2 linked regions of the Flammeovirga agarivorans genome follow. The main gene of each other region encodes a partner of the protein of the gene in region 2 in a complex. Links are inferred from orthologs where the notes say so. Each region holds a gene or a part of one and is shown on either strand. Other genes may lie near its edges. The genes, in order: pheT and HGP29_RS08975.

Region 1 (12,410 bases), on a different replicon or contig from region 2:
TACACCAATATTGATATTGTATTGTTTGGAAGCTCTATATCTAATGCCTACACCTCCGGCTGGTAGAAATGGAATATCATTACCCTCTGAAAATACGGTTCCCATGCCATAATAGAAGTTGGCTCCCCAATTTTTATAAAACCTCCATCTTAGTTCTGTTTGAGCTATATACAATTGTTCTCCACGATATTCTCCTTTATTGTAGCCTCTTAAATCTTGGAAACGAGTACCACCAAAACCCATAACATTTTCTTCTGAAAAGGGTACATCACCAAATAGAGTAGCAATATTTGCTTTAGAGGCTAAAATCATATTATCCCTGAATGAATGGAAATATGAGAATTCTCCATATAACCCAGTAAAAGTAGCGTCAGAGCCTATTCCATTAAAATAGGATAAAGAGTATACATTGGCATAAAAACCCTTTGTAGTAGAGAAAATATTATCTCTAGAGTCATAATCGAAAGTAAGGCCAATCCCTGAGGTTACAAACTCTCCAATATTAGCAAGTTCAAGGATTTCGTTTAATGTATCGTTATCGAATGATAAATTATTTATACCATAAGTGTAAATAGGTCCGAGAAATGCATTTTTGAAAACTTTTGTTGAAAAACTAGCCTGAACAGAAGAAACAGTATTTTGGTAAGGAACTATAGTAGAGGGAATATTTGGTAGAATATTATCTGTAAAAAACTGGAAATTTACTTCTGTAGTAAAGAATAATAATCGACTTCTGAATCTATCTTGAGAAAAGTAATTTTCTTGTAATAATGCCAACCACCATGTCGAGTTTTGAAAATACATGGCTTGCATAAAGGTCATGGAAGGAGGTGAAATGGTGTCGTTTTTATTTAACTTATAAAACGCCCCAATATTTGCACCGCCACCCCAACCAAAGACTTTATTATTCGCAAGGTTAGGTATACCTAGTAATTGTAGGTTTTTTTCTTTTTTGGTAGAATCGCTTTCGGCTTTTTGCCCAAATACTGTGCAGGAGAAAATTAAAAGAAGAGAGAGGGTAATGGCTTTCATAATATGGGTTACAATAGTTCTTGGTGTCTAAAACAATCTGTAGTGTGATCATTAACTAATCCCGCAGCTTGCATAAAAGCGTAGCATATGGTACTGCCGACAAACTTGAATCCTCGTTTTTTTAGATCTTTACTCATTGTATCACTAATAGGTGAAGTAGAAAGGACTTCATCTCTAGAAGTGACTTCGTTTTGAATAATTTTATGATCAACAAAGTTCCAAATGTATTTGCTAAAAGATCCAAATTCCTTTTGGACTATCAAATAAGCTTTTGCATTTGTAATGATAGCATTTACTTTTAGTTTATTTCGGATAATACCTTTGTCTTGTAGAAGTTCTTCTACCTTACTAGAATCATAATCTTTGATTTTAGAAGCATCAAACTTATCAAAAACTTCTCTGTACCTTTCTCTTTTTTTCAAGACTGTACTCCAACTTAAACCTGCTTGCATTCCTTCTAAGCAAAGCATTTCGAAAAGCTTCTGATCATCATATTCTGGAACTCCCCATTCCGTGTCATGGTATTCTGTGTCAAGTTCACTTATTAAACACCATGAACATCTTATTTTATCATCACTCATAAAAATAATTTACAAAAAAAGGTCGATCAAGTATATTGATCGACCTTTAAATATTGAATTAATACCTAAACTACTTGGCAAAGTGAACAGAGCGCGTTTCGCGAATAACTGTTACTTTAATTTGTCCAGGATATTGCATTTCTGTTTCGATTTTGTTGGCAATATCAAATGATAATTGTCCTGCTTCAGCATCTGGTACTTTTTCAGCATCAACCATCACTCTCAATTCTCTACCAGCTTGAATTGCATAACACTTATGAACTCCCTTGAAGCCCATTGCTAATCCTTCCAGTTCTTTTAGACGTTGGATGTATGATTCCATCATCTCTCTACGAGCACCTGGTCTAGAACCAGAGATAGCATCACATGCTTGAACGATAGGAGAGATAAGTGTTGTCATTTCAATCTCATCGTGGTGAGCACCAACAGCATTACAAACATCGGCAGATTCACCATATTTCTTCGCTAAGTTCATACCTAGAATAGCGTGAGGAACCTCAGGCTCTTCTGGCCAAACTTTACCAATATCGTGAAGTAAACCAGCTCTTTTGGCTACTTTAGCATTAAGGCCTAATTCAGATGCTAAAGTACTCGCTAAGTTTGCAACTTCTCTAGAGTGTTGTAATAAGTTCTGTCCGTAAGAAGAACGGAATCTCATTCTACCTACCAACTTAATTAATTCAGGGTGTAGACCATGAATACCTAAGTCGATCACTGTTCTTTCACCGATTTCGATAATTTCGTCTTCGATGTTCTTTCTTGTCTTCGCCACCACTTCCTCGATACGAGCAGGGTGAATACGACCGTCAGCTACTAACCTGTGTAATGAAACTCTTGCGATTTCTCTTCTTACAGGATCAAATCCTGAGATGATGATTGCTTCAGGAGTATCATCAACAATAATTTCAACACCAGTACTTGCTTCTAAAGCTCTAATGTTTCTACCTTCTCTACCAATAATTTTACCTTTCAATTCATCTGATTCAAGGTTAAATACTGATACACAGTTTTCGATGGCTTGTTCAGCAGCTGTTCTCTGAATAGTAGTAATTACTGTTTTACGAGCTTCTTTAGTTGCAGTCATTTTAGCCTCTTCCATGATATTTTTAATATGCATAGAGGCTTTTGTTCTTGCTTCGTCTTTTAAGGCTTCGACAAGTTGTTCACGAGCTTCTTCCGCTTTTAAGTTAGCTACTTTTTCAAGTTGTTCTACTTGTTTTAAGCGTAGTTGCTCTGCTTCTTCCTTAGCTCTAAAAGTAAGTTCTTTTTGCAAGGCAAGTTCTTCGAAACGCTCTTCCATTTCTTTATCTTTCTTTTTGAAAGATTCAACTTGCTTAGCAATAACTGCTTCTTTTTGTTTTTGTTTTGCTTCTTGTTGTTTTAAACGATTTTCAAATTGTTTTAATTTGTTCTCGTTTACGTTAAGCTGATTTCTTCTTTTTGCTGTTTCAGAATCAAAGTCTTGTTTCATTTTTAAGAACTTCTCTTTTGATTCGATCAGCTTTGTTCTTTTGATGCTTTCAGCTTCCTTCTTTGCATCTTGAACAATGTTTTGTGCTTTATCCTTTGCTTCTGTTTCCAGTCCCTTCAGCACTTTTTCTAGCAAAAATCTTCCGATGCCAATACCTGCGCCCAAACAGCCAACGGCTGTTAAAGCTATAATTATGGTTGTATCCATTTGTACGTACAGATGTCTGTGCGTAGTTCTTAAACTACAGTTTAAAATATATATATAAGCTAAAGGAAACTACCGTATCAGTGGAATGTGTTTATCTACTGTAAGATGTCGTCAAGTTGTTTGTTTAATGCTTTCAAACGATCATTTGTATTTTGTAACTCGTCTCTTTCTGTCATTGATTTTACAATCAAGTCGAAAGCGGTGATAGTTAGAAGATCCTTAATTTCTGCGTTTGGTAAAATGGCCTTTTTTTCCTCAAGAAGGTGATTCAACAGATCTGCAGCTTTAAGCAGCAGGTGTTCTTCAGTTTTGGTGGCTTTTACGTTGTATACTTTACCACAAAGTTTTAATTGTATACTTTCTTTAGGAGACCTTAATCCCATTCTACACTGCAAGTTTTTTTGGTTATTTACCTCGGGTAAGAGGCACAAATCTAATCGTTCGAATATATCTATTAAACCGTTTTGACTGACGATTTAAGTAAAATTCCCTTTATAAAAATAAATGTACTCTAAAAATTGGAATTTTTTGTGATTTAACGAAAAATGATGATTTATTTTTTAGATAATCGATCGATTTCTTCGTTTAAAAGTTCTATTTCTGTTGATAATTCCTCTTTTTCTGATATACAACGAGTATTTTCTGCTTTTAATGAGTTGTATTTTTCAGCCATTGCTCTCAACTGAACTACTTCATCCTTAAGCTTTTGATTTTCTTTAATCCACTCTCTTTTTTGTTGATTAAATATATCAATAGTTTCATCCTTTTCTTCAATGGATAATCGTAATTGATCGATATCTTGGTTTAAAAATTGGATGACAGATTGTTGTCCTTCAGTCAGTTGTTGTGCCTCATCCCTTTCTTGAAGAAGTTTCCCTTTTTCAAGCATCAGGTTATTGATTTGTTCATTCCCCTTTGCGATCAGTGATTGTAATTTATCACTATGTTCCTGAATCTCAATCTGATTATCAACTTGCATTTCTAACACCTGTTGATTTTCTTGATAGTGAACCAGTTTTTGTTGAGCATCAGCATATAAAGCACTTAATGCAGTAACTTTTTCTACTAGAAGTTTTACTTCTTCGCTTAAATTGGGGATGATAGTTGACATACTTTCTTGGTGAAAAATACCTTCTCCTTCCTGTTCAACAAGAAGGAGAAGTAATAGTGGAAATTACTTACGAATTACCGCATTTAATTGTGTTTCGAAAGCTTTGATTAAGCCGTTCATTGCTTTATCAATAGCCTTATCATTTAACGTCTTATTCTCGTCTTGTAAGATGAAACTTACAGAGTACGATTTCAAACCTGCCGATAAGTGCTTACCTTCATACACATCAAATACGTTGATGTTTTTCAGTAATTTACGCTCAGTTTTTTGTGCAATTTCTTTAATTGAAGCAAAAGTCGCTTTCTTGTCTAATACTAAAGAAAGGTCTCTACGTACTTCAGGGAATTTTGGAATTTCCTTGAATTTGTAGTCAGCACTATACATTTTCACTAATGCAGACCAATCGATATCAGCATAGAAAACTTCTTGTTTTACTCCAGCAAGTTTTGCAGCTTTTGGATTAACCAAACCAACTGTAGCGATTACTTGTTTACGGGCTATATATTGCAAGCCGTATGCCACAGTGTCATTGTTGATGTATTCAACAGAAACACCTTGGATGTTTAAACGGTCAAAAATCTTCTCCACCAAAGATGAAACTGTATGGAAATCAGATGCTGTAGCTTTTCTGATCCAAGATTCATCTGTAGAAGTACCAGAAACAAAAATTGATAAATGTTCTCTCTCTTCGTAACCACTTTCTTCTTTGTGGTATGTTTTACCGAATTCAAAAACACGTACATTCTTTTGTTGACGTCTGATGTTATGATTAATTACTTCTAGACCACTGAACATCATCGATTGACGCATCACATCTAAGTCTGCACTTAAGATGTTTAAGATTTTCACATCTTTATCAGCGTCTAAATCACCAAGTTCAGTAGAGTACTTGCTTGTTGTTAAAGAGTTGGTCATGATTTCATGGCAACCTGAACCGGCAAGCATTTCAGTCACTTTTCTCTGAAGAATTTGCTTATCTTTCTTAGGGAATGAAGCTAGGAAATCAGCAGAAAGTGATTCACTTAGTTCAACACTGTTGAAACCATAAATTCTTAAGATTTCTTCAATAATATCTGCTTCTCTTTGTACGTCTACTCTATATGGAGGAACTGAAACTTTAATAGTTTCTTCTGTTCTTTCTAAAATAGAAATATCTAAACCTTCAAGGATTGAAATTACTCTTTCTTGTGGAATTGCTTGTCCAATAAGACGATCAACGTTTTTGAATTTGACATCAATAACGAAGTTCTCAATAGCTTTAGGATAAACATCTACAATCTCAGATGAAATTTCACCACCTGCTAACTCCTTGATCAATGCTGCAGCATATTTTAATGCAGTGATTGTCATGTTAGGGTCGCAACCTCTTTCAAAACGGAATGAAGCATCAGTTTTGATTGAATGTTGCTGTGATGTTTTTCTAATTACATCTGGGTGGAAGTAAGCTGATTCTAAGAATACACTTGTAGTAGCATCATTTACACCAGATTCGATACCGCCGAATACACCAGCAATACACATGTTTTCTGATGCATTAGCAATCATCAAGTCATTTCCTTTTAATTTTCTTTTCTCCTCATCTAAAGTGATAAATTCTTCACCTTCAGTAGCAAATTTCACATTGATCTCGTTACCTACTTTAGCTAAATCGAAAGCATGTAAAGGCTGACCTAATTCATGTAAAACGAAGTTGGTAATATCCACAACATTATTAATTGGAGCTAAACCAATTGAAGATAATCGTTGCTTCAACCACTTTGGAGATTCTTTTACAGTAATACCAGAAATAGTAATACCTGAATATCTTGGACAAGCGTCAGTATCTTGAACATTCACCTTTACAGGTGCATTGTTGTTATCTACTGCAAACTTGTTGAAAATTTCTTCTTGAGAAACGCTTTTAATTGGACGATCTAACAATACTTTCAAATCACGAGCTGCACCATAGTGAGATGATCCATCTACACGGTTAGGAGTAAGTCCGATCTCTAAAACGTGATCGTTTTCTAGGTTGAAATACTTTGCAGCGGGAGTACCATTTGGAAGATCTGTATCTAATACCATGATACCATCATGAGATGTACCAAGACCAATTTCGTCTTCAGCACAGATCATACCCATAGATACTTCACCTCTGATCTTACCTTTTTTAATTTTGAAGCTTTCTGTTGGTGATGGGAATAATTCAGCACCTACAGTGGCAACAATTACTTTTTGACCAGCAGCTACATTAGGAGCACCACATACAATTTGTACAGGCTCTTCAGTACCTAGATCAACTTTTGTTACCTTTAATTTATCAGCGTTTGAATGTTGCTCACATTCTAATACTTCACCAACAACCAATCCCTTTAGTCCGCCTTTTACTTCTTCTACTTCTTCAAGACCTTCTACTTCAAGGCCGGACATTGTTAATAGTTCATCAATTTCTTGAGGAGTTTTATCCTCTATATCCACAAGGCTACCTAGCCAATTTAAGGAGATTTTCATATATCGCTATTTTTGCCCACCGTGATAAAATCACAGTTATTTTTATTCTTTTTTACTTAACTAAAATGTTGAAAAATGAAAAGACACTTTTCAACGGCAAAAATAATAGGTTATTGCTAGAATCTGCAATAACCTATGCTTTGTTTGGTATTTATCTTAGAGTTGACCTCCTAATTTTTTAATTTCTTCGTTTTTTAACTCAATTTCACGTTCTAATTCTTCGATTCTTTGAGCTTTTTGATCTGAATTTTCTTTGAGCTCTTTGATTTGCTCTTTATAAGTCGATTCAGAGGTCCTCATTTTATCAAAAGCTTTCTTTAAGACTGCTTCGTTATGTTGCATCTTTACGTTGGTAGCTTCTAATTCTTTTTGCTTTCTGTGCATCTCCTCTTGAGTTGCTTGTAGCTCTTCAACATTTTGCCTCATCTCTTCTTCCTGAGCTCTCATTTGCTCTGCTTGAATTTGAGAATCTTCTAATAAGGACTTCATTCGGTCTGAGTTCCTTGTAGCTGCAATTGAAGAAGCAATTGTTTCCCCAAGTTTAATAACAAACTCTCTCTGATAGTCTGGCATTTCGTTTAGAGAAGCCAATTCGATAATGCCATAAACTTCTTCATTCATCATCATAGGAGCGATAAATAAATTGGTTGGTCTGGCCTTACCTAATCCACTTGTGATATTGATGTATTGCTCAGGAATTTCTTTCAAATACATTGGTTTTTTTTCAATAAAAACCTGACCTACTAACCCTTCTCGAGGTTTAACTGTCTTGTTAATGTATTTCTTTCGTTCATAAGCATAGGCAGAGATTAACTGAAGTTCTTTTCTTTCCTCAATGTTTTCATTGATCACAAATAAACCTCCTTGGGTTACCTTTAAATAGCGGACCAAACTGTTGATAATCTTATCACAAAGTTCTTCTAAATTACTCTGTGATGTTCTTAAAATATCAACGAAAGTGGTTAATCCATTTGAAACCCATTCTCTTTCTTTTTCTATGACTTTAAGTCTTTCTCTTTGAACCTTAACCTTTTCAATAGCTTCTAGGAGAGGAGAGTTTTCAAGCTTTTCTAAAGAAGAAAGATCTTCTTCATTGAGTAAAGCATTTGTATAATTTAATGCTTCATTCAATTGATTATTGAGTTGCTTGTTCTCTTCTTTCAATTTTGCGTATTGATCAAGCCATAATATTTTAATGCCTATCTGTTTATTCATTATTGAGGTCAATTATTTCTTCCTAAGAATAAAAAATAACTCATTTCCTTGCCTAGGTGGTATACTATTATAGCAATCTTCCATTTGCTCAATGCTAAAATATTTACTGAATAATGGTTGGTATTCTTCTATAGAACCTCCAAAAGGAGGGCCATCCTGAGTTAAAGGAAATTTGAATAACAACCCAGCAAGTTTTCCTTGGCTATTTAAGAAACGATGCATTTCTTCAACATATTGTACTCTTAAATTAGGATTTAGAGCACAGAAAAAAGTTTGTTCAATGATTAGATCAAATTTTGTGCTAATAGAAGCGTCAAAGAAGTTTTCACAGAACAAATGTTCTTTAGGGAAATCAGGGACTCTATCTAAAAAGCTTTTAATAGGTTCTTCAGTAATATCAATGGCATAGACATTCTTGAAACCTTGATTCCATAGATATTCTAATTCATATCCATTTCCAACACCTGGTATTAAAATGTTGATAGATTTGTCTGTCAGTTGATCTATATATTCTTTGATGGGTGTACTAGGGTAACCAATATCCCAACCTGTATCATTGTCCTTGTAATGCTTTTTCCAATAATTCTTATTCAGTTCCATAATTTATAAAAATAAAAAACCTCTATACATATCTAAATATATATAGAGGTTAATGTAATATCTTAATAGATTATTTTGCGATAGCTTTGATTACTTCATCATCTAAAGGTTTAATGTTGCTGTTGAAGAAATCTTTCAACTCACCTTTGTCATTGATGTAATATTTACAGAAATTCCAGCTTGGAGCTTCATCATTCCATCCATTTTCACTCGGATCAGATAACCATCTGTACAATGGAGATTGGTCGTCGCCTTTTTTGACATTCACTTTTTCCATCATTGTGAAAGTTACCCCGTAGTTTAATTTACAGAATTCAGCGATTTCTTTGTTACCACCTGGCTCTTGGCCACCAAATTGGTTACATGGAAAACCTAAGACAACTAAATCGTCTTTATATTTTTCATGTAATTCTTGTAGTGCTTCGTATTGAGGAGTGTAACCACATTTAGATGCTGTGTTTACAATCAATATTTTTTTTCCTTTTAGTGTTTGAAAATCTAGTACTTCTCCACTTAATGTTTTCATCTTGAAAGAATAAAAAGCAGATTCGCGCTTTCTGAATTCATCATCATAAGTCGTTTCAGGACTTGTTTTGTGAACTTTGGTACAAGCAAGTAATGCAATTGAGCTTATTATAGAGAATATGGTAATAAATTTTTTCATATCCGGTCAGTTTAATTAATCGTAGTTGAAATAAAGTAAGTGAACAGTAAATGTTAATAAGTTCTAATTTAAGAGAAAAATATAACTAATCAAAGATTTTTAAATTAAAAGCCACTTTTCTGCTTCAAGTATATCATCAAAATAGTTCAATTGGAAGGCTGTTTCGTCTTTTACGTTATCTAGAGCTTCTTCAAAAGAAATTTGAGAAAATAAATCACTAGAAACGGCCCAACCCATTTTTCTTAGTTCTATCTTCTTGTGTATCTGTATGTTTCGTTCGTTGATCCACTCTTGTGTATCAGGTTTTATTTTGTAATATGCACGGATTGCATCTACTAAAATTAATTGAGGTGAAGTTTCTTCAATAATCTCAAAATATTTGTTCAATTCTTCTCTATAAAGTTTCTCTGATAGATTTATTGGAGTATTCCAAGAAGATTTTATAATATTATGGGTTTCATTATAGCTGATTTCTTGAAAATCACTTTTATATAACTGTTTATATTCCATAGTGGCCATATGTTTAACGTGTGATTTCTGTTATTGCAAAAAAAGTACCTTTTACTACTTCAGACATTTTTTGAAAGTTTAAAGTTTCCGGTAAGTCTGATTTTAAATGATAATGAGGGTTTCTAAAATAAGAGGTGTCTGTCACCATTAGTGCATTTTGCTTAAAATTCCAGTAGTTTCTATGATCTGAATTGGCTAACCCTCTAATTGATGAAGGAGCATTAATAGAATACGTTGGAACTTTTGAGGTGAGTTGTAGTCCTCTCTTGAACTTCTTAACGGTATTATGGTTATCTAAATTGCCAACTAATGCTATAAAATTGGCTTCTTTTGGATATAACATGTTTAAAGATGAAATCGGATAGCTTTGTGAATTTTTGCTATCATCGAAATATCCAATCATTTCAAGACATACCATTAACAACATATCAATGTTATCCTTATAATTTTTTTGAGCATGGATATAACTACCCATTCCTTTAGTTGTAAAGAATGGTCGCTCCTCATTGGCATAAGCAACAAGTTCAACACAGAAGTCTATGTTCGGATTATGTAGCTGTAATAATCGAGCAATCTCTAGTACCCCGGCAATGCCACTTGCATTGTCATCTGCTCCATGTTGGTCTCCAAAAGTATCGTAATGTGCACCTACAACTACTCTTGGTAGGTTAGGATCACCATAAAACGCTATTAAATTGATGTATTTATCACCGGCGGCTTCAAATTCTTGAAGCTTCACTTCATAACCATATTCTTCAAATGTGGTATGTATATAATCTGTGGCTTCTTTTTGAGCTCCCTTGTTTTTGTAATTACGATACTCACTTGTTGAACATAAAGCTTCAACATGTTTTCTTAATAAGGTGTGATCTGGTGTAATTGTATTGGCTAACTCTTGATTGAATGTGGTGTTAAAAGTGGGCATATATACCGTATATATACCAATTGATATTACAAGAAGAAATAGAATTAATAAAGATATTAAGAATGTTACTAGCATAGGTGTTTTATAAGTTAAGGGCTTAATCTGATTCTAACATATCAGACAATACCCCAAAGTCCATCAATTTTCTGTTGGTTAAAGAGAAAACCTTGCTGATTGTCTTTGGTGAATTAGCTTTTGCATGAGTAATTAGTTTCCCATTTTTATCGGTTTTCATTATTTCTAAAATAGCACCTTTTTGATAAAGTGGTATTTCCTGAGTACTAGTTTCTTGAATTATCATCCAAAATCCTTTTTTAAATCCATTATTTCTAAATTTTTTATCATTGGTCAAGTTAACCTTAGTAGCAACAGTATTGTTTTGAAAAATATAGTTAAAAGGTTTATCAAGTTTTTTGTCTTTTTTGAAGTGATAGGAGGTGCTATCGTTTTGTATTTGATTGAAGTAGGAAAAAGGCCCACATATAGCAAAAGGTTCTTCCTGAACGGTACAAAAAGTAATGATATTCTCTAAGTCTAAATCAAAAACCATTACTTCACTATCACTTTCCTTTTGTGACAATCCGAAATAGTTTCCTTGAGTAGGAGTGTACAAATAGAAAGTTTTAATCTCTCCATCTTTGGTTTGCATAATTTCATATGCGTTATCAAAAGTATATTCCTGTTTGAAATTCTCCTTATCGGATTGTTGCTCTAAATATTCAGCAAATGAACTGATAAAATTAGGTGTTTGTGCAAATAGTTTAGAGGTAATAAGTAAACAGAAAATGATACTATTTAGATACTGACTTTTATTCATAAAAAAATGCTGTCTTATTTTTGTACTATATTCAAAAATAAGACAGCATTTCTTAAAAACTAAATATTCTCAATTAACGAGCATGTGATGTGCCGATATATTGGTTGACAAGTTTTTCTAAGGTAGATAATGGAAGTGGGCCATTACCTAATACTACTTCATGGAATTGTCTTATGTCAAAAGCATCTCCCATTTCCAATTGTGCTTTATCTCTTAATTCTTGGATTTTCATCATTCCTACCTTGTAAGCTGTAGCTTGACCAGGCATTACAATATGGCGGTCGACCATTTTCTCACATTGACCATATGCCGATGGCGTGTTGGTAGTATAATACTCAATAGCTTCTTCTCGGGTCCATCTTTTAGCATGAATACCGGTATCTACAACTAGACGACAAGCTCTCCAAAGTTCCATTGCTAAACGCCCAAAATTTGAATAAGGATCTTTATAGAATCCCATTTCTTTTGGAATCCACTCAGAATAAAGTCCCCATCCTTCGATGTAAGCTGTATAGTTTCCAGCTTTTCTGAATTCTGGAAGACTACTTAGCTCTTGTGTTAATGCCAATTGCATATGGTGGCCAGGTATGCCTTCATGGAAAGCTAAGGCTTCCATTTCATAGATAGGCATTTGTTTAGTATCGTATAGATTTGCATAATAGTATCCTGGTCTAGAACCATCTTTGGCTGGTTCATTATAAAATGCTTTACCAGCTGTTTTTTCTCTAAACTCTTCCACTCTTTTTACTTGAATCGGAGCTTTGGGTTTGGTGATAAATAATTCATC
Region 2 (12,340 bases):
TATCAGGTGCATTGAACGTACAAAGAGCAGCTGTTGTATCTAAACGATCATTTGTCGCTACAGAAAGCTTAGCTTTCTTAATACCTGCTGCAATTTCTTTACCTCTAGCGTAATCATAAACAGGGTTACAGTTATAGAATACAACTGCACCATATTTACCAGCTTTCAATGAATCAACAAATTTGTTCATTTGAACATCTGATCCTTGACGAGTGTAAAGAGGAGTATTTAAATCGATAGTCTTACCGTAGTTCGATAACATTTGGTTGATACCGTTCACTAAAAGTTGAACATTGATATCATTGATACCTGAAACTACTAAAGACTTACCTTTTGCTTTCAACAATGCCTTAGCAGCACGTGAAATATTAGCGTCTTTGATTGTACCTTTTACAGTAGCGTTACCTGTAGCCTTTGCAACTGCGTTGTAAAGAGCTGCTACTGCTAATCCTTCTTGCGAAGGTTTTAAAGGTGAACGGTAATCTGCTGCAGCACCAGTTAATGTCAACATTGTTTCAAAAGAGAACAATTGAGACATTTTCTTCTTGTTTGGTCCTACTTTACGTGTTGCAGAAAAGTCTGTAGAGAAAATACCAGGTGCTACCCAGTTTCCTAAGAAGTCAGCATTAAAACTAACTACTACATCTGCTTTTCCGAATGCATAAGAAGGAACAGCTGCTTTACCGAACTGTTGTTTATTCGCTTCAATAATTGCAGAGTTGTTGTCTTGGTCGTATGTTACTACTTCCGCATTAAACTTATCTGCAAATTGATTTAAAACTTTCTTAGTTGATGGTGATACGATAGAGTTTGAAACTACCGCTACCTTACCAGCTGCATTTAAACCTTTGATGATTTCCGCATCAGCCTTTTTCCAAGTAGTTTTTACACCACCCTTAGAAGGATCTTTTGCTCTAGACTCATCATAAAGTCCCATAATAGATGCATTCGCACGAGCAGTAATAGCTCCGTTTGAATACTTAGAGAATGTGTTACCTTCAATAAAGATAGGACGACCTTCTCTAGTCTTAACTACTACAGGCATTGCATCAGAACCGTTGAAGAAAGTTGAAGCATAATAGTTTGCTACACCTGGATCAACGTTTTCTGGCTTATTTAGGTAAGGAATAGCCTTCTTAACTGGAGCCTCACAAGCTGCTAAAGAAACCGCAGCTACAGAGAATCCCATTACTTTTAAGAAGTCTCGTCTGTTGCTTTTGAATTCCCCTTCCGAGTTATCTCCGTAAGCATCTTTAATAGGAAGGTGCTCTGGGAATTCTTTGTCAGCATATTTTACAAATTCAGGGTTGTTGGTTAGTTGCTCAACACCCTTCCAATATTCTTTCTTTGCCATTTCTCTGTTGTAGAAAATCTGTTGAAAGCTTAGTGAACAAAAGGTCCAAAAAGCGACAAATTAGTAGTGACATTTAGCACACTCTAAACCACCAATGTCTTTTACTTTCATTGGTTCTTTAGAAGTAGCATCGTGCATTTCTACCATCTTGTCATAATACGCATTACCTTTTGCGTTTACATCTGTCTTACGGTGACAGTCGATACACCAACCCATTGTTAATAATGAATGTTGTTGTACTACTTCCATCTTCTCGATTTCACCGTGACAAGTTTGACACTCGACACCACCAACTTTTACGTGTTGAGAGTGGTTGAAATACGCTAAATCTGGCAAGTTGTGAACACGTACCCATTGGATAGGCTCGTCATTCTCAATCGCTGCATAGATTTTTTGGATCTCAGGCGAGTTTTGACGGATACTGTTGTGACAGTTCATACAGATGTTCGCTGAAGGGATGTTCGCGTTTTTAGATTTTTCTACACCTGTGTGACAGTACTTACAATCAATCTCGTAATAACCTGCGTGAAGCTTGTGTGAGAATTTGATTGGTTGATCTGGAGCATATCCTTGTTGTACACCGATAGCGAATAAAGCATCAATAGTTACTTTAGCTACTACCATTACGAATACAAAAGAAGATAGTCCGATGAAAATTTGGCTTTTGAAGATAGCTGCTAAGCTAAACTTCTCATTGATGTATGCCTCATCTTCTGGATCAAGACCTTTTTGTTGTCTTAAGTATTGAGTTAAAACGTTAGCTAAAACTACTAATACAATTAAGACTACACCTAGTAAAACTAGTAAACCGATAATCACTCCAACTAATAAGTTAGAAGAAACTACCATACCTTGAGGAGCTGCTGCTGCCTCACCTGTAGCGTCTGCTGCTGCAGCTGCCGGTTTAGCTGGACCTTTTATCGTCGCATCTTTAACATATGCTAAAACCTGTAAGATCTCTTCATCTGAAAGATCTTGGTTAGGCATAATAGTAGGTTTGAACTGATCGTATAATGCTACTGCGTAAGCATCACCACTTTCAATTGTTTTACCTGGATGTTTGATAAAGTTAGTCAGCCACTTGACATCACGACGCTCATAAACATTCTTCAGCGCCGGCCCGACGCCCTTTTCGTGTACTTGGTGACAGGAAGAACAGTTTCCATCGAAAAGTTCCATCCCGGCCGAGATTGCTGCTTCATCAGTAGGAATGCCATCACCCTGTCCAAACACTGATGTGCTTGCCAAGAGTAATCCGCATACTACTGCCAATATAGAACGCAACCTTAATACACTTCTGCCGATACTCATACCATTGAAGTTTTTATACAAAAAATTAGATGAAATATGCAATTGTACATTCGAGTGCAAAACTAATACGGGTACAACTTATTTCAAACTTGTAAACAAATTGGCATTTAATGATAAAAACACAAATATTAACCGCTAATCATTTTCATTTCAGCAACTTACGAGTAAAATAGTGCAATATTTTCTTGTTTAGAATAATTCCAAATTACAAAATTTAATGACATTTGACATCTTTTTACTAATAATCAATATCAGTAAAATGTGTCAACACTCTTAAATTTTGCTAACAAGCTTAAATACTCGGTTGAACAAATATTCAAGTTAATAGATTAAAAACAGGGTATATTGAAAATAACAACGGGTTGATATCGCTAATCAAAGGAATTTGGAAGCAAGAAATGAACACACTATAAACTAAATATACTACTCTAATAAGTTATCAATATCTTAAAATAATACTTCCATTTTTTTTAAAAGTGAACTAAGTTTCAACTTAGAAAATCCTCACTGAATCAACTTATGTTTTGCACTTTAAAATGTGTAACGGGAAAGAAATTAGTGCAAATAAAAAAGGCCCGAACTATTTCTAGATCGGGCCTTTGTAGAGGTGCCAGGCGGATTCGAACCGCCGTACGCGGTTTTGCAGACCGATGCCTAGCCACTCGGCCATGGCACCCTTTACCTTGTAAGACGATGCAAAAGTAATACATCAATTTTAATCTCCCAAACGAATATTCAAAAAAAAGAGTAAATAAAATTTAAGTTTCTGTATACCAAAACAGTAATTTCGTATATAAATTGATTTTATTGTTATTCGGGGATATAATTCATATTTAGAACTAAATTATAATATCTATTTTTGCCCAACTATATATTTAAACACATATGAAATTGGAGAAAAAAGCAAAAGAATCATTTGTAACAAGTGCCGAAATGGTACTTCCTAACGACACGAACCCTTTAAATAATCTAATGGGTGGTAGATTATTACATTTAATGGATGTGGTCGCAGCTATTTCTGCTCAGAAACATTCCAATAGAATTGTCGTAACTGCTTCAGTAGATAATGTTTCTTTTAAACATTCTCCTGCACTAGGCGATACAGTTACTCTAGAAGCTCATGTAACAAGAGCATTTAACTCATCTATGGAAGTCTTTATTAGGGTCTGGAGCGAAAATATTCCGAATGGGACCAAGGTAGAAACAAACAACGCATTTTTCACATTTGTGGCTGTAGATCAATCTGGAAGACCGATCACAGTACCAAAGCTTATACCTGAAACAAAGGAAGAAAAAAGACTCTATGAGGGGGCTTTACAGAGAAGAGAAGTTAGGTTGATGATGGCTGGTAGGATCAAAGCAAAAGATGCCACATCATTACATTCAATATTTGAAGATTACAAGAATGGAGCGGAATAGAAAAGCTATTCTTCACCATTAATCTTATATATAAAAAGGTCACCTTTTACAAGGTGACCTTTTTAATTTCATCTAATTTATAATTTTGCTTATAAAGCTGAGAATTGACGTAAGAATCTAAGATCATTCTCAGTAAATAACCTTAAATCATTGATTCTGTATTTCAACATCGTCATACGTTCAATACCCATACCGAAAGCAAAACCTGTATATTCTTCAGGATCAATACCCGAAGCTTTTAATACGTTTGGATCTACCATTCCGCATCCTCCAATTTCTACCCATCCAGTATACTTACAGATGTTACATCCTTTACCACTACAAACAGTACAGCTCACATCAAGTTCGGCTGATGGCTCTGTGAATGGGAAGTATGATGGTCTTAATCTAATTTTAGTATTAGGACCGAAGAATTCTTTTGCGAAATAATATAAAGTATCTTTTAAATCTTTGAAAGATACATTCTTATCAATATATAAACCTTCTACTTGGTGGAAGATACAGTGTGCTCTAGCTGAAATAGTTTCATTTCTGTATACTCTACCAGGAGATAAAGTTCTAATTGGAGGCTTTTGATTTTCCATCACACGTACTTGCACTGAAGAAGTGTGAGTACGAAGAGCAATATCAGGATCTTTCTCGATAAAGAAAGTATCTTGCATTTCTCTAGCAGGGTGATTTGGAGGAAAATTTAAAGCAGAGAAGTTGTGCCAATCGTCTTCGATTTCTGGACCTTCAGAGATATTGAAGCCAACACGCTCGAAGATTCTTGAAATTTCCTCACGAACTTTTGTAATTGGGTGAACAGAACCCATTTCGTTAGGAATATTTGGCAACGTTAAATCACTGTGCTCAATATCTGAAGCTTGTAAAGACTCTAAAGTATCTTGAAGCTCATTAAATTTATCTTGAGCAGCGTTTTTTAAAGCATTCACTGTTTGTCCAAAAGTCTTTCTTTCTTCTGGAGCGATTTCTTTCATTTTTGAAAAAAGATCAGCGATAATACCTTTTCTACCAACAACACCTACACGGAATTCTTCCAGCTCTTCTTTAGTTGCAGCTGTAGCCTTCTCTATTTGTTCTTCAATTTTTTTTATCTGCTCAAGCATAATTTCCAATTATATATTGAGAGTGGTCAAACCACACAAAATTCAATTTATTAGTAAGTAAGATATAATACCATCCCACTTCAACTCGCAAATTTAAAAACTTTCTTATGGTATAACACGAGTTAGGTCATAAAAACCTATTTATGTTCAACTTTTTTATGAATCTTTTCTTATAAAAAAGAAAAAACGCTCCTTACCAAGCGGTAATGAAGCGTTTTTTATATTCAAAGGGAATCGAATCCCGATAAATCACTTTAACTAGCAGTTGCAGTTTCCGTCCTCACACTCAGCGTCGTCACAAACTTCAACTAATTCGATATCGAAGTTTAAGTCTTTACCCGCCATTGGAGAGTTAGCATCAACTTTGATGATTTCTTCAGTCAATTCAACAACAGTTGCTGGAATTGGACCTTGAGGGCTTTGTAAACCAATTTGATCACCTACGTTAGGGTTCATATCTGCAGGGATGTCGCTACGCTTGAACTCGATGATTAAATCTTCACGAGCAGGACCGTAAGCTTCGTCACATGGGATATTTACTGACTTCTTGTCACCAACTTTCATACCTTCTACAGCTGCGTCAAATCCTTTGATCATTTGACCTGCACCTACAGTGAAAGCGATTGGTTCATTTCTGTCATAAGATGAATCAAATTTATCACCATTGTTTAAAGTACCTAAGTAATGTACTTTAACTTTTTTTCCCTTTTCAGCTACTGACATTTGTCTATACTTTAGAATGTTAAGAGCGAACACCCGCTCTAAAATCGTGTGCAAAAATACAAAGATGTCAAAGGTTTACAATAGTTGATTAATAGTTATTTAAAAGTATAATGAAAAATTATCCCTTCAGCACTAGTAATCAATCAATTAACTACTTTTTCTTTTTAAAAAGTACTACTAAACCATCCGTATAACTGAAACCCCAGCCACCTGAACCTACGTTCGATGAACTTGCTGAAGATATTGGCGTTACACTTACAAGTTTATAACCTTTTGCAGCATATTTGTTCACACATTCTTCTAATAAAGTAGCCGTACCGTCTCCGCTTACTTTCACTGATCTTAGACGATCAGAAGTAGTACGTCTAGATTCTTTCTTTGTTTTTAAGTATACCGTTTTGTACATAAGATTTGATAGTTTACTGTGATGTTGTAACACGTTCGCATACTACTAAAATTTTCTCGTTGTTTAGTATTGTTGTAGCGAAAATATAGGTATCTCCCCCATCTTTTAATTTCAGTTTTGCTTTTAACTGATCTACTGTTTGAGGAAAATTACGCACAGATAAATTTGCCTTAGCGTTAGGGATTTCTTTCTTCACCGCTTTTTTCTGTACAGGCACTGTTTTATTGATTAAAAACCTTCGTCCAGGAAAGTTTTCTAAAAGAGTATCCGATGTATAGAGGTGTGTGTTTAGGTGTAATTTTTTCAAGCCAAATTGACTTGCGATTACTTTAAAGCCACCACCTTTCATGACAGAAGCATTTGGTTCGTATAAATATTGTTGCAATTCACTTGCCAATTCTACTTCTAAGTACTCTTCATCCTCATGAATAAACGAAAAAGTAACAGTTTCTTCCTTTCCCTTTAAATCGACACAATGAATATTGGTTTTATCCAACTGATTTTGAAAATCGACCAAGAACAAAACTTCTTTACATTCTCCATCTACTGCCACTACCCAAACATCCGTTACTTTCTCTAATTGACGTAAAGTGTGTTTTATATCAATCATTGGAGATAACTTGATCAATAAAGTCGCTGACTTTTGTTGAAAGAGGTCAATGTGTTCTAAAACATTTGGCTCACATTCATCAATGCGAACAAGTTTTCTATTCTCCTTATCTCTTCTTGCCGGATCTATATAAATAGCATCTAACTCAACATCACTTTCTGCTAACCACTGCAAACTATCACCACTGATCACAGTAATGTTTTCTCGTCCTAAGACGTTAAAGTTCCTTTGTGTTACTTCTGATAAATCCTCTTGTCTTTCAGCATATATCACTTGATCAAAAGAATATGAAAAGGCCCAATCATCTACACCCATTCCACCTGTGAGATCGATAAGTGTTTTTCCTTTGATTAAGCTTGCTTTATGCCTTGCTGCTCTTTCTGATGAACTCTGTTCCAAAGGTACCTTTGCAGGATATTCTATATCAATGTTGTTATACCAAGCCGGAAGTTTCTTCTTGGCTTTTTGTCTTGATACTATTTGATGTGCAGCTACCTTGCTATCTACATCAATTAGTTTCTGAGACATCAATACCACATCCGTTGGATTGGCTTTTTCATTGTTTAAAATAAATTCTTTGGTTGCTTTGTTTATCATTGATTATAAAAAATAAATATACATCTGATGATCAGTGTAAATTTTCATCAGATGTATATAAGTTTCTAAAATTCAGTTGAGCCGTATCTCTTCGGTGTTGTTTCATTATTCAACACTCTATTACCATTCAGAGCTAATGCCCACATTTCATCTTCCCCAGGGAAAATTTCAACATCAGCAATATGAGCTACTTTTTCTGTAATCTTATCTGTCAACCATTTCCCGTAGGCCATTCCCCCTGTTATAAGAATTGCATCTACTTTATTTTCTAATGGGACAGTCATACTACATATCTCTTTTGCTACTTGGTAGATCAAGGCTTCCATTACCGCTAACTCTTCCTCTTCACCTACTTTCGCTTTATCCTCTATTTCTTTTGCATCGTTAGTACCTAAATAGGCGGTCATTCCCCCTTTACCTACTAACATGCTAATCATTTCTTCCTGAGTATATGCACCACTAAATGCAGCTCTAATTACATCTCCTACAGGCAAAGAACCTGACCTTTCTGGTGAAAATGGCCCTGAACCATCTAATGCCTGATTAACATCTACCACTTTACCTAAAAGGTGTGCACCTACAGAAATACCTCCACCTAAATGAACAACAATTAATCTTAATTCATCATAAGATTTGTTGATCTTTTTCGCATATGATCTAGCTACAGCTTTTTGATTTAATGCATGAAAAACAGACACTTTTGGAAACTTAGGATGTCCAGATATACGAGCAACATCTGATAATTCATCTACGACTACTGGATCTGCGATACATGCCTGTACATTTCCTTCTTGTGCGATATCAAATGCTATTTTAGCCGCCCAATTGCTAGCATGCTTTCTTGGTGTTTCCTTTAAATCGTGAAGTAGATCTTCATCTACTAGATACACCCCAGATTCAATAGGTTTTGATAGGCCACCTCTCGCCATCACAATATCTAAATCAGAAAGAGCAACAGACTTTTCCTTTAAAAATTCAATCACTTTTTGCTTTCTGAAATTTAGTTGTTCATCTTCTTCCTGAAACTTGTTCAGTTCTTCAGTAGAATGTCGTAATGTTTGAGTGTAAAGCTCATTTTCACCATCATAGACCGCCACTTTTGTTGAAGTGGATCCAGGATTGATGACTAATATTTTATGACTCATAATTAAAACTCAATAGATGCAGCTGCCAAACGGATAGAATTCAATTTAGTTTCCATTGAATCAGCTCTTGATGTTAAGACAATCGGTGCTTTTGCTCCTAAAATTATCGACGCCACTTTTGCACTTGCAAAGAAGACAAAAGCCTTGTATAAAACATTTCCGGCTTCGATATCTGGAACAAGTAAAAGATCGGCATTCCCTGCCACAGCTCCTTTAATTCCTTTATGAGATGACGATTCCTGACTAATTGCATTATCAAAAGCTAATGGGCCATCAATTTCACAATTTCTGATTTGCCCTCTATTGGCCATAATAGTAAGAAGCGCAGCATCTAAAGTGGCTGGCATTTTTTCGTTAACCATTTCCACTGCTGCTAAAGCTGCGACTTTAGGTTTTTTGATACCAATTTTACGAAGGAAACCGATCGCATTATTCAAGATACCAATTTTTGTATCCAAATCTGGAGCAATGTTCATTGCCACATCTGTTAAAGCTAATGGCTTATGGTAAGCTGGAAGATCAAAAAGAGCTAAATGAGAGATTACTCTACTTTTCTTAAGTCCCCATTCTTTGTTTAAAACACCCCTCATTAATTCTGCTGTAGAAATATGACCTTTCATTAAAAAGTCAGCCTTACCGTCATGAATTAATGAAACTGCTGCTTTCACCATTTCCTTGTAATCGACTCTATGGATGATTTGAACATCGTTTCCGAACTCAAATCCGAGTTCTTCACATAAAGTTTTGATATCATCTTTATTACCGACAAGAACTGGCTCAATGATATTTTCCTTGTATGCCTTATATACAGCTTCCAAGGCATTATCATCTGCTGCTGCACAAAGAACAAGTCTTCTTTTTGTAGTTTGATTATTGAGAATTTCTACAAGTTCAGAAATGCTTTTCAACATAATATTTAATGGTTAGTAAAATGGTTTTATGCTTATATGTTTGAGCGAAAGTGCTCTATGGTTTCTATATTATAATGGGATAATCTCTAGGATAGAAAATGATTTTTCAAATTCCATCACTTTCACATGAACTTTTTGACCTACTGAGGCGCCAAGTTCACCTTTAAATCGGGCTGATATCTTAGTGCCTACTTTCGGATATCTGGTAACACCTGGACCACAACCATCTAAAGACTGAACTCCGATGATGACACCATTTCCTTCAACAGTCAGTAATTCTCCATAAAAAACACATGTTCCCGGAGATACCCTTAATCCCTTGTTGTTTCCTGTTACTTGATCTGCATCGCTTCCTCCTACGATTTGTACTTGGGATGCAGACCTACAACTTATCATCATGATAAGTACAACAAAAAATAACCATTTAAGTCTATTTCTCATATTTTTCATATTTGCCACGAAGATAAGTAAGAAAAATATGGAATTGATACATTTATTATGTTGAATACTATTTGCAGTAAAGGAAGTCTTCTTTTTCATAAAAAATAACTTCCTTCCATTACATTCCTCTACTCCTTCACAATTTTTATATGCTCTTGATTTTCTCCATCATGAATTAATAAAATATATGTTCCTTGGTATAGATGACTAAGGTCTAACTCAGCAAACATAGTGGATATATCTAGTTGAAATACCTTACGTCCATCATTTGCAAAAACATCTACAGACGCTCCTTGGCTCCATGAATCTTTCAAAATCAAATTAAAATAACCTGAACTTGGATTGGGATAGATCTTAGAACTTCCAATCACCATCGATTCGTCGTTGGCTAAAATTGCTTCTTTAGTGAAATTATATTCTGATAAGGCTGATTCTCCTTTAGCATTATATGAAGCGATATAGTAAGTATAGTCCCCAATAAGGAGCTCTTCTTCATCATGGAAACTTCTTACATTTTCAGTTACTGAACCGATCCACAATGTATCTTGACCATCTTCCTGTTTTCTATACAATTTAAATCCATGCTCATTATTTACATCATCTGCCCAAACAAGACGTACATACGTATTTGCATCAATTGCTTTAAAACCTGATGGTGGTGTTAATACCAAATCTTCGTCTGTACGCATACTAAAAATTGTTTCAACTTGTGGAGCATATCCTCTTGAATTATAAGCAGTAAGAAGGTATCTATACTCATCATCCCTATCAGCAGAAATATCCAAGTAACTTTCAGCATTTGGATTTAGGTTGGCTATTTTCTTGGCAGTACCTCCAGATAAATTGGCCCTGTATAAATTATATCCCATTTCATTTTCAGCCATATCTTTCCAAGTGAGCATCACTCCATTTTCATCTTCGGTAACCGTGAAATTTGCTGGCATTGATGGTAAAGTTGCATCAATATTGGTCATGATAGATGTTGACACTGCTGAACTTGGCATTGCTCCATTAAATTCAATAATATAATAGATATAGGTCATATTCGGAGCAGCAGTATTGTCTATAGCTGTAACTTGGGAAGCCTCCAACTGAACGATAAAAGTTGAGTCTGAACTACCCTGAATCTTTCTGAAGATTTTATACGTATCTCCATCTTTTTGATCATCGATCCAACTTAGTGTTATCTTGCCATCAGTATTTTCAACTGCATTAAATGAATGTAACCCCTGTGGCACATTATCCGATGTTGAAATCGTAAACGTATTTGATGAAACCTCTGCCCCATTAAATAGTGCTACGACTTTATAGGTATACACTGAATTTTCTTGGGTGGCATAATCTACAAAACTAACTTCTGAAGCAGGTAATGATTTTAATTTCATAAAACTACCATCTCTGTGCTTTCTGTAAACACGGTATTCTTCTTCTCTTTGAGAATTATCTTTCCATTTTAGATAATTAGCATTGTTTTTTCGCATCACAGTAAAATCAGTTGGTGCGAAAATCGGCAACTCAACAGTGATAGTATCCGAAGTCTCTTCTCCTATTTCATTAAAGCTTCTAACTTTATAATCATAGATTTCACCTTCTTCAATTTGGCGGTCAGTAAATTGTGTAGTATTGTAAGGCAATCCAGCAATTTCTTCAAATTCGACCTCGTTTACACCTTTTCTAAGAACTGTAAATCCCAATTCATTGATGATAACATCATCCCAAAGTAAACGAACACTATCTGCACTTTTTGAAGCAATCAGGTTCTTCGGAGCTAGTGGACCTGAGCTTCCTCCCATTGTATACACAAATAACTGACTCAGACTTTTTAAACCTCCATTATTTGTTCCGTTAATAGCACTCAGTCTGAAGTAATAAGTAATATTGGGAAGTAAATCCGTTAACGTAATATTCTCAGTATTTACATTCGTCGTAAAACTAAATGGAAATGTTTTTCCCTCATCAATGGAGTATTCGATGAGAAAACCTGTTTCTAAAGCGGAATTATCTTTCCAAGAAATAAATAATGATGATGGAGAAATTTCTTCATAATAGATATTTCCAGGTGTTTCCAACAATGAGTAACTAGAAGTATAATTATAACTTGATACTCCCGCACCATTAAATGCTGCAACTCTTATGTAATATTGCATCGCGCCATATGGTAAATTATCTATTACATATGAAGTTGCATTTCTGTTGGCTCTTTCTAATGGGACAAAACCTTTATTAGGGTGTAGTGAATATTCAATAATAAAACCATCTTCATCATTACTTTCGTCTTTCCATTCTACTTCAATTCTATTTAATGAGAAAGAAG

The links.
Region 1: the proteins of HGP29_RS08975 (region 2) and pheT are in contact, whole or in part, in a crystal structure (PDB 6P24), measured with the Escherichia coli proteins. The link is inferred for Flammeovirga agarivorans from one-to-one orthologs.

What each region holds. Positions count from the first base shown.
Region 1 is NZ_JABAIL010000001.1:734,790-747,199, forward strand. Bases 4,180-7,208 are described here. They hold pheT (phenylalanine--tRNA ligase subunit beta), read right to left. Parts: upstream 6,893-7,208; coding sequence 4,466-6,892; downstream 4,180-4,465. Other genes in these bases: HGP29_RS03045 (hypothetical protein), read right to left, coding at 4,180-4,402; HGP29_RS03055 (GAF domain-containing protein), read right to left, coding at 7,049-7,208. In the rest of the region: HGP29_RS03025 (BamA/TamA family outer membrane protein), read right to left, coding at 1-1,032; HGP29_RS03030 (DNA-3-methyladenine glycosylase I), read right to left, coding at 1,041-1,613; rny (ribonuclease Y), read right to left, coding at 1,684-3,291; HGP29_RS03040 (cell division protein ZapA), read right to left, coding at 3,387-3,674; more of HGP29_RS03045, read right to left, coding at 3,845-4,179; more of HGP29_RS03055, read right to left, coding at 7,209-8,107; HGP29_RS03060 (methyltransferase domain-containing protein), read right to left, coding at 8,120-8,707; HGP29_RS03065 (glutathione peroxidase), read right to left, coding at 8,778-9,371; HGP29_RS03070 (hypothetical protein), read right to left, coding at 9,471-9,881; HGP29_RS03075 (M28 family peptidase), read right to left, coding at 9,895-10,806; HGP29_RS03080 (hypothetical protein), read right to left, coding at 10,904-11,623; HGP29_RS03085 (DUF885 domain-containing protein), read right to left, coding at 11,697-12,410.
Region 2 is NZ_JABAIL010000002.1:1,042,307-1,054,646, forward strand. Bases 3,184-6,142 are described here. They hold HGP29_RS08975 (phenylalanine--tRNA ligase subunit alpha), read right to left. Parts: upstream 5,194-6,142; coding sequence 4,174-5,193; downstream 3,184-4,173. Other genes in these bases: HGP29_RS08970 (acyl-CoA thioesterase), read left to right, coding at 3,551-4,084; HGP29_RS08980 (FKBP-type peptidyl-prolyl cis-trans isomerase), read right to left, coding at 5,452-5,916; HGP29_RS08985 (hypothetical protein), read right to left, coding at 6,068-6,142. In the rest of the region: HGP29_RS08955 (TAT-variant-translocated molybdopterin oxidoreductase), read right to left, coding at 1-1,354; HGP29_RS08960 (c-type cytochrome), read right to left, coding at 1,415-2,665; more of HGP29_RS08985, read right to left, coding at 6,143-6,322; HGP29_RS08990 (class I SAM-dependent methyltransferase), read right to left, coding at 6,336-7,529; buk (butyrate kinase), read right to left, coding at 7,595-8,674; HGP29_RS09000 (bifunctional enoyl-CoA hydratase/phosphate acetyltransferase), read right to left, coding at 8,677-9,585; HGP29_RS09005 (hypothetical protein), read right to left, coding at 9,655-10,026; HGP29_RS09010 (fibronectin type III domain-containing protein), read right to left, coding at 10,155-12,340.